Regions from separate parts of the Pantoea sp. SGAir0430 genome, predicted to be linked through region 3. Evidence: predicted binding sites of a transcription regulator. Region 3 holds the regulator's gene; each other region holds the start of a gene.
What was found. Region 3 encodes PurR, which represses purine synthesis genes. Its sites were predicted from a motif close to CANGCAAACGTTTGCNTG; they were not measured.

Region 1 (4,326 bases), 650 kb from region 3:
CCATGGCGCTACGGAAGCGGGCTTCAAACGCCTCACCGCCAGCCGGCGTCGCGCTGGCATCGGTATGGCGCAGCGCGGTGTAAAGGCGCTCCAGCGCCGCGCGTGCCTGATTCAGGTTATCTTCGCCATAGTTAAGCTGGCTGCGATAGTGGCCGGACATCAGGAAGTAGCGCACGGTTTCCGCATCGTAGTGCTGCAGCACATCGCGCACGGTAAAGAAGTTGCCGAGCGATTTCGACATCTTTTCCCGGTCAACCATCACCATGCCGGAGTGCATCCAGTAGTTCACATACGGGCCATCATGTGCACAGGTCGACTGCGCCACTTCGTTCTCATGGTGCGGGAACATCAGGTCTGAACCGCCACCGTGGATGTCGAAATGGGTGCCAAGCTGTTTGCAGTTCATCGCCGAGCACTCAATGTGCCAGCCCGGGCGGCCGTTGCCCCACGGTGAGTTCCACGCCGGCTCATCAGCCTTGGACATTTTCCACAGCACAAAGTCCATCGGGTTGCGCTTCACTTCCGCCACTTCCACGCGCGCGCCGGCCTGCAGCTGTTCGAGATCCTGACGCGACAGCGCGCCGTAATCTTTATCGCTCAGCACATCAAACATCACGTCGCCGTTATCCGCCACGTAGGCATGGCCGCGATCGATCAGCTTGCCGACCAGTTCGATGATCTCCGCGATGTGGCGCGTGGCGCGCGGCTCCAGATCCGGCGGCAGAATACCCAGCGCGGCAAAATCTTTGTGCATTTCGGCGATCATCCGGTTGGTCAGCGTTTCGATGCTTTCCCGGTTTTCGTTGGCACGTTTAATGATCTTGTCATCGATATCAGTGATATTACGCACATATTTCAGCTTATAGCCCACGTAACGCAGGTAACGCGCGACCACGTCAAATGCCACAAAGGTACGCCCATGGCCGATATGACAGAGGTCGTAAACCGTGATTCCACACACGTACATACCGATTTCACCGGCATGAATGGGTTTAAATTCCTCTTTCTGGCGACTCAGGGTGTTATAGATCTTTAGCATTGAACGATTCCGTTGTTTACGTGTGCGGGATACGCCTTCTTGATGTAGCCGGTTATTGTGCCGTATTTTTCCGACTTGTGCATCGCTCGCTTCGCAACTGCCGTTGCCTTACTGACGCGTTATTGGAAATTGTGATATAAGAGGCGTCTACAAAAATGCCCCGCCGCCTTGCCGGTGCGGCAGTTGATACTGACGACAACCTCCACAGGACGAATATAATGGTCACTTTCCAGACGAACCATGGCGATATCGTAATCAAAACCTTCGATGACAAAGCGCCGGCTACCGTACAGAACTTCCTGGACTACTGCCGTGAAGGTTTCTACGACAACACCATTTTTCACCGCGTGATCAACGGTTTCATGATTCAGGGCGGCGGTTTCGAGCCGGGCATGAAGCAGAAAGCCACCAAAGCAGACATCCGCAACGAAGCCAATAACGGCCTGAAAAACACCAAAGGCACGCTGGCGATGGCGCGTACCCAGGCACCTCACTCGGCTACCGCACAGTTCTTCATCAACGTTGCCGATAACGACTTCCTGAACTTCCGTGACGAAAGCCTGCAGGGCTGGGGTTACTGCGTGTTTGCTGAAGTGGTTGAAGGCATGGACGTGGTCGAAAAAATCAAAGCAGTGAAAACCGGCCGCAGCGGCATGCACCAGGACGTGCCGGTTGATGACGTGATCATCCAGAAAGTGACCGTCAGCGAGTAATGTCGCGCACGCTGTTTATCGCAGATTTACATCTGTGTCAGGAAGAACCGGCAATCACTGCCGGTTTTCTGCATTTTTTGCAGCGGGAAGCGCAGCAGTGTGATGCGCTTTACATCCTTGGCGATCTGTTTGAAGCGTGGATTGGCGATGACGATCCTAATCCGCTGCATCAGCAGATCGCCGACGCCCTGCGTGCCCTGCCGGTGCCAAAATTCTTTATTCACGGCAATCGCGACTTCCTGTTAGGTCAACAGTTCGCCCGCGCCAGCGGCATGACGCTGCTGCCCGAAGAGCAGGTGCTGGAGCGCTATGGTCAGCGCGTGCTGATGATGCACGGCGATACACTGTGTACTGACGATCACGGTTATCAGCGTTTTCGCGCCAAAGTGCATCAGCGCTGGCTGCAGCGGCTGTTTCTCGCGCTGCCGTTGCGTCTGCGCATGCGCATTGCCGCGCGGATGCGGGCCGACAGCAAGCAGGCCAACCAGCACAAGTCACTGAGCATCATGGACGTCAATCCGCAGGCGGTAGCCGCGGCGATGACGCGCCAGCAGGTGCCGATCCTGATTCACGGCCACACCCATCGTCCGGCGATTCATCAGTTCGAGCTCGCCGGCACGCCAGCGCAACGCGCGGTGCTGGGCGCGTGGCATGAGCGCGGATCAATGATTCAGCTGGACGCACAGGGCGTGGAGTTAATCGAATTTCCTTTCTGATTGTTTGCGGCGGAAATGCCGGTTTTCCGCCTACGCAACCGTTTTCCTTGCCGCTGTCTCGTGCTATTCTCTGTGCCCTTCTTTACCTGCCCGCCCGGCCAGGTTCGTTTGATTATTCACAGGAGTTGACCGCATGTCATCCAACGCCGCCCCGGCCCGTATCGCCATCGTCATGGGTTCCAAAAGTGACTGGGCTACCATGCAGTTCGCCGAGGAAATCCTTAACAGCCTGGATGTCCCGTTCCACGTTGAAGTGGTCTCTGCGCATCGTACGCCAGATAAGCTGTTCAGCTTCGCAGAGCGCGCAGCCGACAACGGTTTTCAGGTGATCATCGCCGGTGCCGGCGGTGCGGCGCACCTGCCAGGCATGCTGGCGGCGAAAACCCTGCTGCCGGTGCTGGGCGTACCGGTACAGAGCGCAGCGCTGAGCGGCGTGGACAGCCTCTACTCCATCGTACAGATGCCGCGCGGCATTCCGGTCGGTACGCTGGCCATCGGTAAAGCCGGTGCCGCCAACGCCGCACTGCTGGCGGCGCAGATCCTGGCAATTCACGATCGCGAGCTGGCTGCACGCCTGGCCGCCTGGCGTCAGAGCCAGACCGATGAAGTGCTGAATAATCCGGATCCGCGGGAGGACGCATGAAGCCAGTTTGCGTACTCGGCAACGGTCAACTGGGCCGCATGCTGCGCCAGGCCGGCGAGCCGCTGGGCATCGCCGTGTATCCGGTCGGGCTGGACGCGGAGCCGTCAGCACTGCCGATCGCGCAAAGCGTGATTACGGCGGAAATCGAGCGCTGGCCGGAAACCGCGCTGACGCGCGAGCTGGCTAACCATCCGGCGTTCGTCAACCGCGATATTTTTCCGCGCCTCGCCGATCGCCTGACGCAAAAGCAGCTGCTCGACCAACTCAACCTGGCAACCGCACCGTGGCAGTTGCTGGCTGATAAAAGCGAGTGGCCGGCGGTATTTAGCACGCTGGGCGAGCTGGCGATCGTCAAGCGCCGCACCGGCGGCTACGACGGCCGCGGTCAGTGGCGCCTGCGCGCCGACGAAACCGCAACGCTGCCGGATGAGTGCTACGGCGAGTGCATCGTTGAGCAGGGTATTAACTTCAGCGGTGAAGTCTCGCTGGTGGGCGCGCGCGGGCACGATGGACGCACGGTGTTTTATCCGCTGACGCACAACCTGCATCAGGACGGCATTCTGCGTACCAGCGTTGCCTTCCCGCAGGCTGATGCCGCGCAACAGCAGCAGGCAGAAGCGATGCTGAGCGCGATCATGCATGAGCTGAAGTATGTGGGCGTGATGGCGATGGAGTGTTTCGTCACGCCGCAGGGCTTGCTGATCAATGAGCTGGCACCGCGCGTGCACAACAGCGGCCACTGGACGCAGAATGGCGCCTCTATCAGCCAGTTTGAACTGCACCTGCGTGCGGTGCTCGGTCTGCCGCTGCCGCAGCCGGTGGTGTTTGCACCATCGGTGATGGTCAACCTGATTGGCACCGACCTCAACACCGACTGGCTGCAGCAGCCGCTGGTGCATCTGCACTGGTACGACAAAGAAGTCCGCGCCGGACGTAAGGTCGGCCACCTGAATCTGACCGACAGCGATCCGGCACGCCTCACCGCCGCACTCAATGCGCTGGTACCGCTGCTGCCTGACGCCTATGCGAGCGGCATTGCGTGGGCCGTGGCGAAGCTGTAGTTCCGCGGTGTTCCCCTCACCCTTGCCCTCTCCCACAGGGAGAGGGGATTATACGGTGCGATTTTTCCGTTTGACGCTCACCTGAACGTTCTGAAGTGCAGAATCACGCATACGGGCCCGATCGGCTCCCTCTCCCGTGGGAGAGGGTATCATG
Region 2 (4,326 bases), 1.3 Mb from region 3:
TTGGCCACCACCATTAGTCCGGTGGTGTCTTTATCCAGACGGTGCACGATGCCGGCGCGCGGCACGTCGGCAATCGCCGGATAGTGATAAAGCAGCGCATTCAGTACCGTGCCGTCCGGATTACCGGCGCCAGGGTGGACCACTAAGTCGCGCGGTTTGTTGATCACCAGGATGTGGTCATCTTCATAAACAATATCCAGCGGAATATTTTGCGCTTCCCAGCGCTGCTCCTCTTCGATCTCGGCATCAATCGCCACCCGCTCACCGCCGAGTACTTTCTCTTTCGGTTTATCGATGATGGTGCCGTTGACGCTGACCCGACGCTCAAGGATCCACTCTTTTATGCGGGAACGTGAATAATCAGGGAACAATTCCGCCAAAGTCTGATCTAAGCGTTGTCCAAGCTGTGCTTCGGACACCGTTGCGGTGAGTTGAACTTGTTGTGCCATATACAGCTTCTTCGTTAACGTTGGGTTTTCACGGCGATGCCGTTTAATATAATGTGCTATCGTACTGGTCATTACCGGGAGCTATACGGACAGCTTCCGCCATAACACTTTGAGGATAATCATTTCGTCATGACGCGTATGAAACATCTGGTGGCTGCTGCCACACTGAGCCTGAGCCTGGCACTGGTGGGCTGTTCCGGCTCATCGGACCCGGTCCCGGACAGCCCGCCGTCTGAAATTTACGCCACAGCGCAGCAAAAGCTGCAGGACGGTAACTTTAAAGCGGCGATTAAGCAACTGGAAGCGCTGGATAACCGTTATCCGTTTGGTCCTTACTCGCAGCAAGTGCAGCTGGATTTGATCTACGCGTACTACAAAAATGCCGATCTGCCACTGGCGCAAGCCGCCATTTCCCGCTTTATGCGCCTGAACCCGACGCACCCTAACATTGATTACGTGATCTATATGAAGGGCCTGACGGACATGGCACTGGATGATTCCGCGCTGCAGGGCTTCTTCGGGATCGATCGTTCCGACCGCGATCCTACCCATGCGCGTGATGCATTCCGTGACTTCTCTCAGCTACTGCGCGGCTATCCGAACAGCCAGTACGCGGCAGATGCGCAGAAACGTCTGACGTTCCTGAAAGATCGCCTGGCGAAGTATGAGCTCTCCGTGGCGCAATTCTATACCAAGCGCGGTGCCTATGTCGCCGTTGTTAATCGGGTTGAAGGTATGATGCGCGATTATCCGGACACCCAGGCCACGCGTGACGCGCTGCCGTTGATGGAAAATGCCTATCGCCAGCTGCAGCTGACGACGGAAGCCGACAAAGTCGCGAAAATCATTGCGGCGAATAGCGCGTCCTGATTTTCGTGCCATAAAAAAAGCAGCCGCTGTGGCTGCTTTTTTTTGGTCAGAAAACCGTCTGCAACGGGTTTTTCCGCTACGGTTAACTCATCAATCTTGCCCCTGTCCCCGCTGTGCATCAAGCTTTTTTCGCCCTTTTCCCGGCCTTTCTCACAATTCGCTGGCATTGACAAAAAGTGACATTCCAATGTGATCCAGATCACACATTTTCCTGATTTGCGCGGTATGCTGGTCCTACCCAGACGGAAATGACAGAGAGGTTTAACTATGATTCTGAACATTACCAGCAAACAAATGGAAATCACTGCGGCAATCCGCAACCATGTCGAAGACCGTCTCGCCAAGCTGGAAAAATGGCAAACCCACCTGATAAATCCGCACATTGTGTTATCGAAAGAGCCGAAAGAATTTGTGGCCGATGCCACCATTAACACGCCAAACGGCACGCTGGTCGCCAGCGCGAAACACGATGATATGTATACGGCCATCAATGACTTGATCGCCAAGCTGGAGCGCCAGCTAAATAAAGCACAGCACAAGCCTGAAGCACGGCGCGCCACCAGCAGTGTTAAAGATTTCACCCCTGCCGGGTAATTTATCGCTTTTCAGCAACGCGCCTGCGGGCGCGTTTTTTATTGACAGCTTTTAAGCTGTGCGGTTACTCTCAGTTCACTTTATTGCCGGAATTGATCATGAAACTACTGCCGTTCTTCTTCGCATTCTTTTTTACCTTCCCCTGATTGGGAGGCGATTCGTCGTGTGAAAATGAATGCGAAGACGAACAACAAAGCCTCCCAACCGGGAGGCTTTTTTATTGGACATTTTACAGGTGAGCCCTATGAATCCCGAGAATCCGCTGCTGGCGTTACGCGATAAGATCAGCGCTGTCGATGCCAGGCTGTTAACGCTGCTGGCTGAACGGCGCGCGCTGGCCGTTGAGGTAGCGCAGGCCAAGCTGGCCACCCATCGCCCGATTCGTGACGTCGAGCGCGAACGCGCCCTGCTGGAAAATCTCATCGCGCTGGGTAAAAAACATCAGCTGGATGCGCACTACATCACGCGCCTGTTCCAGTTAGTGATTGAGGATTCGGTGCTGACCCAGCAGGCGCTGCTGCAGAAAAACCTGAATCATCCACATGCGCACGCGCCGCGCATCGCCTTCCTCGGCCCAAAAGGCTCCTATTCGCACCTTGCCGCCCGTAAATACGCCACGCGCCACTTCGATTCGATGGTGGAAATGGGGTGTCTGAAATTCCACGACATCATTCAGCAGGTTGAAAGCGGTCAGGCGGATTACGCGGTGATGCCGATTGAAAACACCAGTTCCGGCTCGATCAATGACGTATATGATTTGCTGCAGCAAACGTCGCTGTCGATCGTCGGCGAGCTGACGATTCCTATCGAACACTGCGTGCTGGTTAGCGGTAATACCGATTTGCAGCAGATTGAAACCGTGTATAGCCATCCGCAGCCGTTCCAGCAGTGCAGCCAGTTCATCAACCGCTTCCCGCAGTGGAAAATCGAATACACCGAAAGTACGGCGGCGGCGATGGAAAAAGTAGCCGCGATGAACTCGCCGCACGTGGCCGCGCTGGGCAGCGAAGCCGGCGGTGAGCTGTATGGTCTGCAGGTGCTGGAGCGCAACCTGGCGAATCAGCAGCAGAACCATACCCGCTTCATTGTGCTCGCGCGTAAACCGATTGAAGTCTCCAGCCAGGTGCCGGCCAAAACCACGCTGATTATGGCGACGGGCCAGCAGGCCGGCGCGCTGGTTGAAGCACTGCTGGTGTTGCGTAATCACAATCTGATCATGAGCAAGCTGGAAAACCGGCCAATCAACGGTAACCCGTGGGAAGAGATGTTTTACATTGATGTGCAGGGCAATCTGCAGTCGGAGAATATGCAGCAGGCGCTGGAAGAACTGCGTGCGCTCACGCGTTCACTGAAGGTGCTGGGCTGCTATCCCGGTGAGAACGTGGTACCGGTAGAACCGCGTCTGTAAAACAAAAAGGCATCCTCGCGGATGCCTTAATCATTACTGGCGACTGTCGTTGGCGGAGCGCAGCATGCTGCGGCTCTCGACAAGGAAGCGTTTCGCGTAGTCACCAAACCAGTGTTCCACACGCTCAAAGCTGTTGATGAACGCCTGTTTATCGCCCTGCTCCAGCAGCGTGATGGCTTCACCAAAACGCTGATAGTAGCGTTTAATCAGCGCCAGATTACTTTCCGACGACATGATAATGTCGGCGTACAGCTGCGGGTCCTGCGCAAACAGCCGTCCTACCATCGCCAGTTCGAGGCGATAGATAGGCGAGGACAGCGCCAGCAGTTGATCCAGATTGACGTTCTCTTCCGCCAGATGCAAACCGTAAGCAAACGTGGCGAAGTGGCGCAGCGCCTGAATGAACGCCATGTTCTGATCGTGCTCAACCGCACTGATGCGGTGTAAGCGCGCGCCCCACACCTGAATCTGTTCCAGGAACCACTGATAGGCTTCCGGCTGACGGCCATCGCACCATACCACCACCTGCTTCGCCAGGCTGCCGCTGTCCGGACCGAACATCGGATGCAGTCCCAGTACCGGGCCGCTGTGCGCCGCCAGCATCGCCTGCAGCGGACGGTTCTTCACCGACGCCAGATCCACCAGAATGCAGTCATCAGGCAGCGCTGGCAGATCGGCAATGATCTGTTCGGTCAGGTGGATCGGCACGCTGATGATCACCATGCCCGCATCGTGCAGCAGTTCATCCGCGCGCGGCCAGTCATCTTTATCAAGAATACGCACCTGATAGCCGGAGAGCGTCAGCATCTTCTCGAACAGACGTCCCATCTGACCGCCGCCGCCGACAATCACCACCGGACGCAGTTCAGGACACAGCGTTTTGAAGCCTTTGTCATTTTCATGCGCATAGGATTCACGCATCAGACGACGCAGTACATCTTCGATCAGGTCCGGCGACACGCCGAGCGCTTCCGCTTCCTGACGACGCGACGCCAGCATACTGGC
Region 3 (4,326 bases):
ACAGGAAACCGGCCCAGGCGAGGATCACCGTGGCCACCATGACCAGCGTGGTATGTAACAGCGCCTGCTGCAGACCGGCGGAAACAATCAGGCTGGCGAGGAAGCATAAGCCCAGCTGCAGCAGATTCTGCAGGCCGGCCGCTTTGCCGGTGGCCTGCGGGAACGGGGCGAGGGCGCTGGACACCACAATCGGGTAAATCGCGCCATTGGCCAGCGCCATGCCGCAGAACGGCAGCAGCAGAGCCACCAGCGGCGGCGTGGTCATCAGCGCCACCGCAAACAGGCCCAGAATGCTCAGGCTGTAAATCATCAGCAACCACGGCAGCAGCTGCGCACCCTGAAAACGGTTCAGCAGTGCGCGACAGCCAAACCCGCCCAGCAGGAAGGCGATGGTCTGCGGAATATAGCTCAGGCCAATGTCCGCCGGGCTCAGACCCGCGGCGGCGAGGATAAACGGCGAGCCGGTCAGCCAGGCGAAGAAACTGGCGGAACAGGCGGCATAAATCACTACGTTACCGCTGTAAATACGCGTCGCCAGCAGCGTCAGCCAGCTGGGCTGCGGCGTGCTTTCGTGGCGCGCACGCGGCGCGCTGGCCAGTTTCAGCGTGCCGAACAGCAGCACCAGCGTCACCAGCGTGAGCGCGAGGAAGATGGCGCGCCAGTGAAAATGGGCCATCAGCCAGGCACCCAGCAGCGGTGCCAGCGCCGGTGACAGCGCCACCAGCGGCATAATCGTGGCAAATACTTTGTTGGCTTTGGCCTGCGGATAGCGATCAACCACCAGCGCCTGCCAGCTCACCGCTGCGGCGCACACGCCTACCGCCTGCACAAAACGCAGCGCCAGCATCAGCCAGACGTTAGTCACCCACAGCATGGCAAGACAGCTCAGCGCAAACAGGCTCAGGCCCGCCAGCAGAATGGGTTTACGGCCGAAGCGGTCCGACAGCACGCCCCACAGCACCTGCGCACAGGCAAAGCCGCCCAGAAACAGGCTCAGGCTGGCGCTGATGGTGCCCGGTGCGGAAGCAAAGTCGCGCTGCATGGCGCCGAAGGCGGGTAAATACATATCGGTGGCCAGAAAGCCGAGCATGCTCAGCACGGCAAGGTAAGGCAGAAATCCTTTGGATGACAGCATGGTTTTTCTCACTCGGCAGGTTGAACGGCGGGGAGTGTAAAAGGGTGCAGCGGGCTTTGTGAAACGCTAATATTTGCAGGGTGCTGTTAAAATTTTTGATGGGAAAACTATGTGGTCGGAATATGCACTTGAGGTGGTGGACGCGGTAGCGCGCACCGGCAGTTTTAGCGCGGCGGCGCAGGAGCTGCACCGCGTGCCCTCTGCCATCAGCTATACCGTGCGCCAGCTGGAAGGCTGGCTGGCGGTACCGCTGTTTGAGCGGCAGCATCGCGAAGTGGTGCTGACGGCAGCAGGCGAGCATTTTGTGCGTGAAGGGCGTTCTGTTATCAAAAAAATGATGGCCACGCGCCGCCAGTGTCAGCAGCTGGCTAATGGCTGGCGCGGTCAGCTCAGTATCGCGGTAGATTGCATCGTCAAACCGCAGCGCACCCGCCAGCTGGTAAAGGATTTTTACCGCCATTTCCCCGATATGGAGCTGATCATCAGCTACGAAGTATTTAACGGCGTGTGGGACGCGCTGGCTGATGGTCGTGTCGATGTGGCGATTGGCGCCACCCAGGCCATTCCGGTCGGCGGCCGCTTCGCCTTTCAGGATATGGGCGCGCTCAACTGGCGCTGCGTGGTGAGTCCGCAGCATGCGCTGGCCCACAGTCCGCAGCTGGACGACGAAACCCTGCGCGCCTGGCCGTCGCTGGTGCTGGAAGATACGTCGCGCGCGCTGCCGCGCCGCATGACGTGGACGCTGGATAACCAGCGGCGGCTGGTGGTGCCGGAGTGGGAAACCGGGCTGGATTGCCTGCAGGCTGGATTGTGCGTGGGCATGGTGCCGGGGCACCTGGCGCGCCCGCTGCTGGACAGCGGCGCGCTGGTGGAGCTGGCGTTGCCGCAGCCGTTTCCGGACAGCCCGTGTTGCGTCAGCTGGTCTGAGCAGCGCGCGTCACCGGCGCTGGCGTGGTTACTGGAATATCTGGGCGATGCGGAGACGCTGAACCACGAGTGGCTCAGCGAGAAGGTGGCTTAACGGCGGTAATCGCGGAACGGGCCATCGGCCACGGAGCGGCGCTCAATCAGCGTGGGCTGCACTTCAATGGTCTGCGGCTCTTCGCGTTTGCTGGTGATGCGGTCCAGCAGCATCTCCAGTGCCTTTTCCCCCAGCTGCGCTTTCGGCTGGTGCACGGTTGTCAGCGCCGGGGTGAAGTAGCGCGCGTTGCGCACATTGTCATAGCCAATTACCGAAATATCCTGCGGCACGCGCAGTCCCATCTCGTCGGCCGCGCAAATCGCGCCCATCGCCATGATATCGCCGCCGCAGAACACCGCCGTCGGGCGCTGTTTCTGGTTCAGGATCTGCTGCATTGCCTGATAACCTGACTCCGGTTCGAAGTCACCCTGCACAATCCACTCGGGACGGACGCTGATGCCCGCTTCCTGCATCGCCTGCAGAAAACCCGCATGACGGCCGCCACCGGTGTTGCGCTCCATCTGGCCAGGGATAGCACCGATATCGCGATGGCCGCGCTCAATCAGGTATCGCCCGGCGAGGTAACCGCCGTGGAACGCATTGTCCTGCACGGTATCGGTAAAGTCCCCGCGCGATTCGCCCCAGTCCATGACCACCATCGGGATATTGCGGTTCTCTTCCAGCATCTGCAGCAGATCGTCGGGATATTCGGAGCACATGACCAGCAGGCCATCGACGCGCTTTTGCGCCATCATCGACAGATAGGCGCGCTGTTTTTGCAGATCGTTATGCGCGTTGCCGAGAATCAGCGTGTAACCACGCTCAAAGCAGTGATTCTCCACGGCTTCAATAATTTCGGCGAAGTAGGGCGCTTCGCTGGAGGTCGCCAGCAGGCCCAGCGTCTTGGTGTGATTCACCTTCAGGCTGCGGGCCACCGCGCTCGGTGAATAGTGCAGCGCTTTAATCGCTTCCCATACGGCGTTACGCGTCTCTTCCGCGACAAAACGCGTTTTGTTGATGACATGCGAAACCGTGGTGGTTGAGACCCCGGCGCGTTTCGCCACATCTTTAATGGTTGCCATGAAAATGGTACTCCTGGGCTTATCGCAACTTACTGATAAGTATATTGTTAAACGTTTGCGTCTGCTAATGGTTTTGCGCCCTGAATATCAGGGCTAATCTGCTTAATCGGGCAGGGAAACATCCTTCAGCAGGCTGTCAATGCAGCATGCGCTAAATCTGTTGCGCAACGAAAGGCGGCGATTCTAGCAAGCCGGGGCGGATAACACGAGATTTTTGCCCATCACTGTGCGAAAATTATTTAACCATGCAAACTGTGTGACTAAGGAGTTGTGATGAGTACCGATTTGAAACTGGCATTGACCACCACCGCCGCTGCTCTGCTGATGATTATTGCCTTTAGCTTTACCGCCATTCTGCATTAATAAAAAAGCCGGTGCTGCTGAACAGCCACCGGCTTTTTTGTTGCGCAACGCTGAGGTTAGCGCACGGTTTTCGGCGTCATCATACGGCGCGCGCCAACGTAATGCTTCTGCCAGTAATCCTCGCCCAGCGCGCTAATCTGAATGTCCTTACCGGTGCGCGGAGACTGAATGAATTTGCCATTGCCCAGATAAACCCCGACATGGTCGGCGGTGCCGCGGTTGTTGATGCGGAAGAACACCAGATCGCCTTTCTCCAGCATCTCACGCTTAATTGGTGCCGCATCGCGCAGGTGATACATCTCATTGGCGGTGCGGGGAAATTTAAACTTCACCAGGTCTTTGTAGGCGTACCACACTAAACCACTGCAGTCGAAACCGGTGTGCGGTGAGGTGCCTCCCCACTGATACGGTTTACCCAGCTGGCCCATCAGTTTCGTCATCGCGGTTTCGCGCGCTTTTTGATAGCGCAAGCGGTGGGCTTTGCTCATTTTAATGCCGCTCAGCTGCTGCACTTCATCATCAACGGCAACGTCACGCGATTTTTTCGCCAGCCGCTGATGACCATATTTTTTCGCACTGAGCTTAAGTGGGGATTTGCGCTGCGTGGTGTGCTGAAGTACCGTTTCGCTTTTCTGCTGTTTTTTCAGCCTGAACTTCTGTACCGACGTCAGGCGTGACTTTTTGCTGGTGGTTTTCACCGGGCGTCGTTTGCGACGCTCATCTTCACGCGCGTTCTTTTTCTCCGCTTTCTGCAAACTGGCATTAACCGGCGCATGCGGAGAAGC

Region 1: purE (5-(carboxyamino)imidazole ribonucleotide mutase) is a predicted target of PurR. The motif match lies at 2,500-2,517, and genes of this name have one in related genera.
Region 2: raiA (ribosome-associated translation inhibitor RaiA) is a predicted target of PurR. The motif match lies at 1,367-1,384, and genes of this name have one in related genera.

What each region holds. Positions count from the first base shown of each region.
Region 1 covers NZ_CP039427.1:1,877,830-1,882,155, forward strand. The annotation lists gene cysS (cysteine--tRNA ligase) at 1-1,039, opposite strand, end outside; gene ppiB (peptidylprolyl isomerase B) at 1,258-1,752, shown strand; gene E7738_RS09120 (UDP-2,3-diacylglucosamine diphosphatase) at 1,752-2,468, shown strand; gene purE (5-(carboxyamino)imidazole ribonucleotide mutase) at 2,602-3,111, shown strand; gene purK (5-(carboxyamino)imidazole ribonucleotide synthase) at 3,108-4,172, shown strand.
Region 2 covers NZ_CP039427.1:4,001,764-4,006,089, reverse strand. The annotation lists gene rluD (23S rRNA pseudouridine(1911/1915/1917) synthase RluD) at 1-449, opposite strand, end outside; gene bamD (outer membrane protein assembly factor BamD) at 579-1,319, shown strand; gene raiA (ribosome-associated translation inhibitor RaiA) at 1,587-1,913, shown strand; Phe leader region at 2,011-2,135, shown strand; gene pheL (pheA operon leader peptide PheL) at 2,012-2,059, shown strand; gene pheA (bifunctional chorismate mutase/prephenate dehydratase) at 2,158-3,321, shown strand; gene tyrA (bifunctional chorismate mutase/prephenate dehydrogenase) at 3,355-4,326, opposite strand, start outside.
Region 3 covers NZ_CP039427.1:1,227,317-1,231,642, reverse strand. The annotation lists gene punC (purine nucleoside transporter PunC) at 1-1,135, opposite strand, end outside; gene punR (DNA-binding transcriptional activator PunR) at 1,245-2,156, shown strand; gene purR (HTH-type transcriptional repressor PurR) at 2,153-3,178, opposite strand; gene E7738_RS05880 (cytochrome bd-I oxidase subunit CydH) at 3,452-3,541, shown strand; gene E7738_RS05875 (C40 family peptidase) at 3,598-4,326, opposite strand, start outside.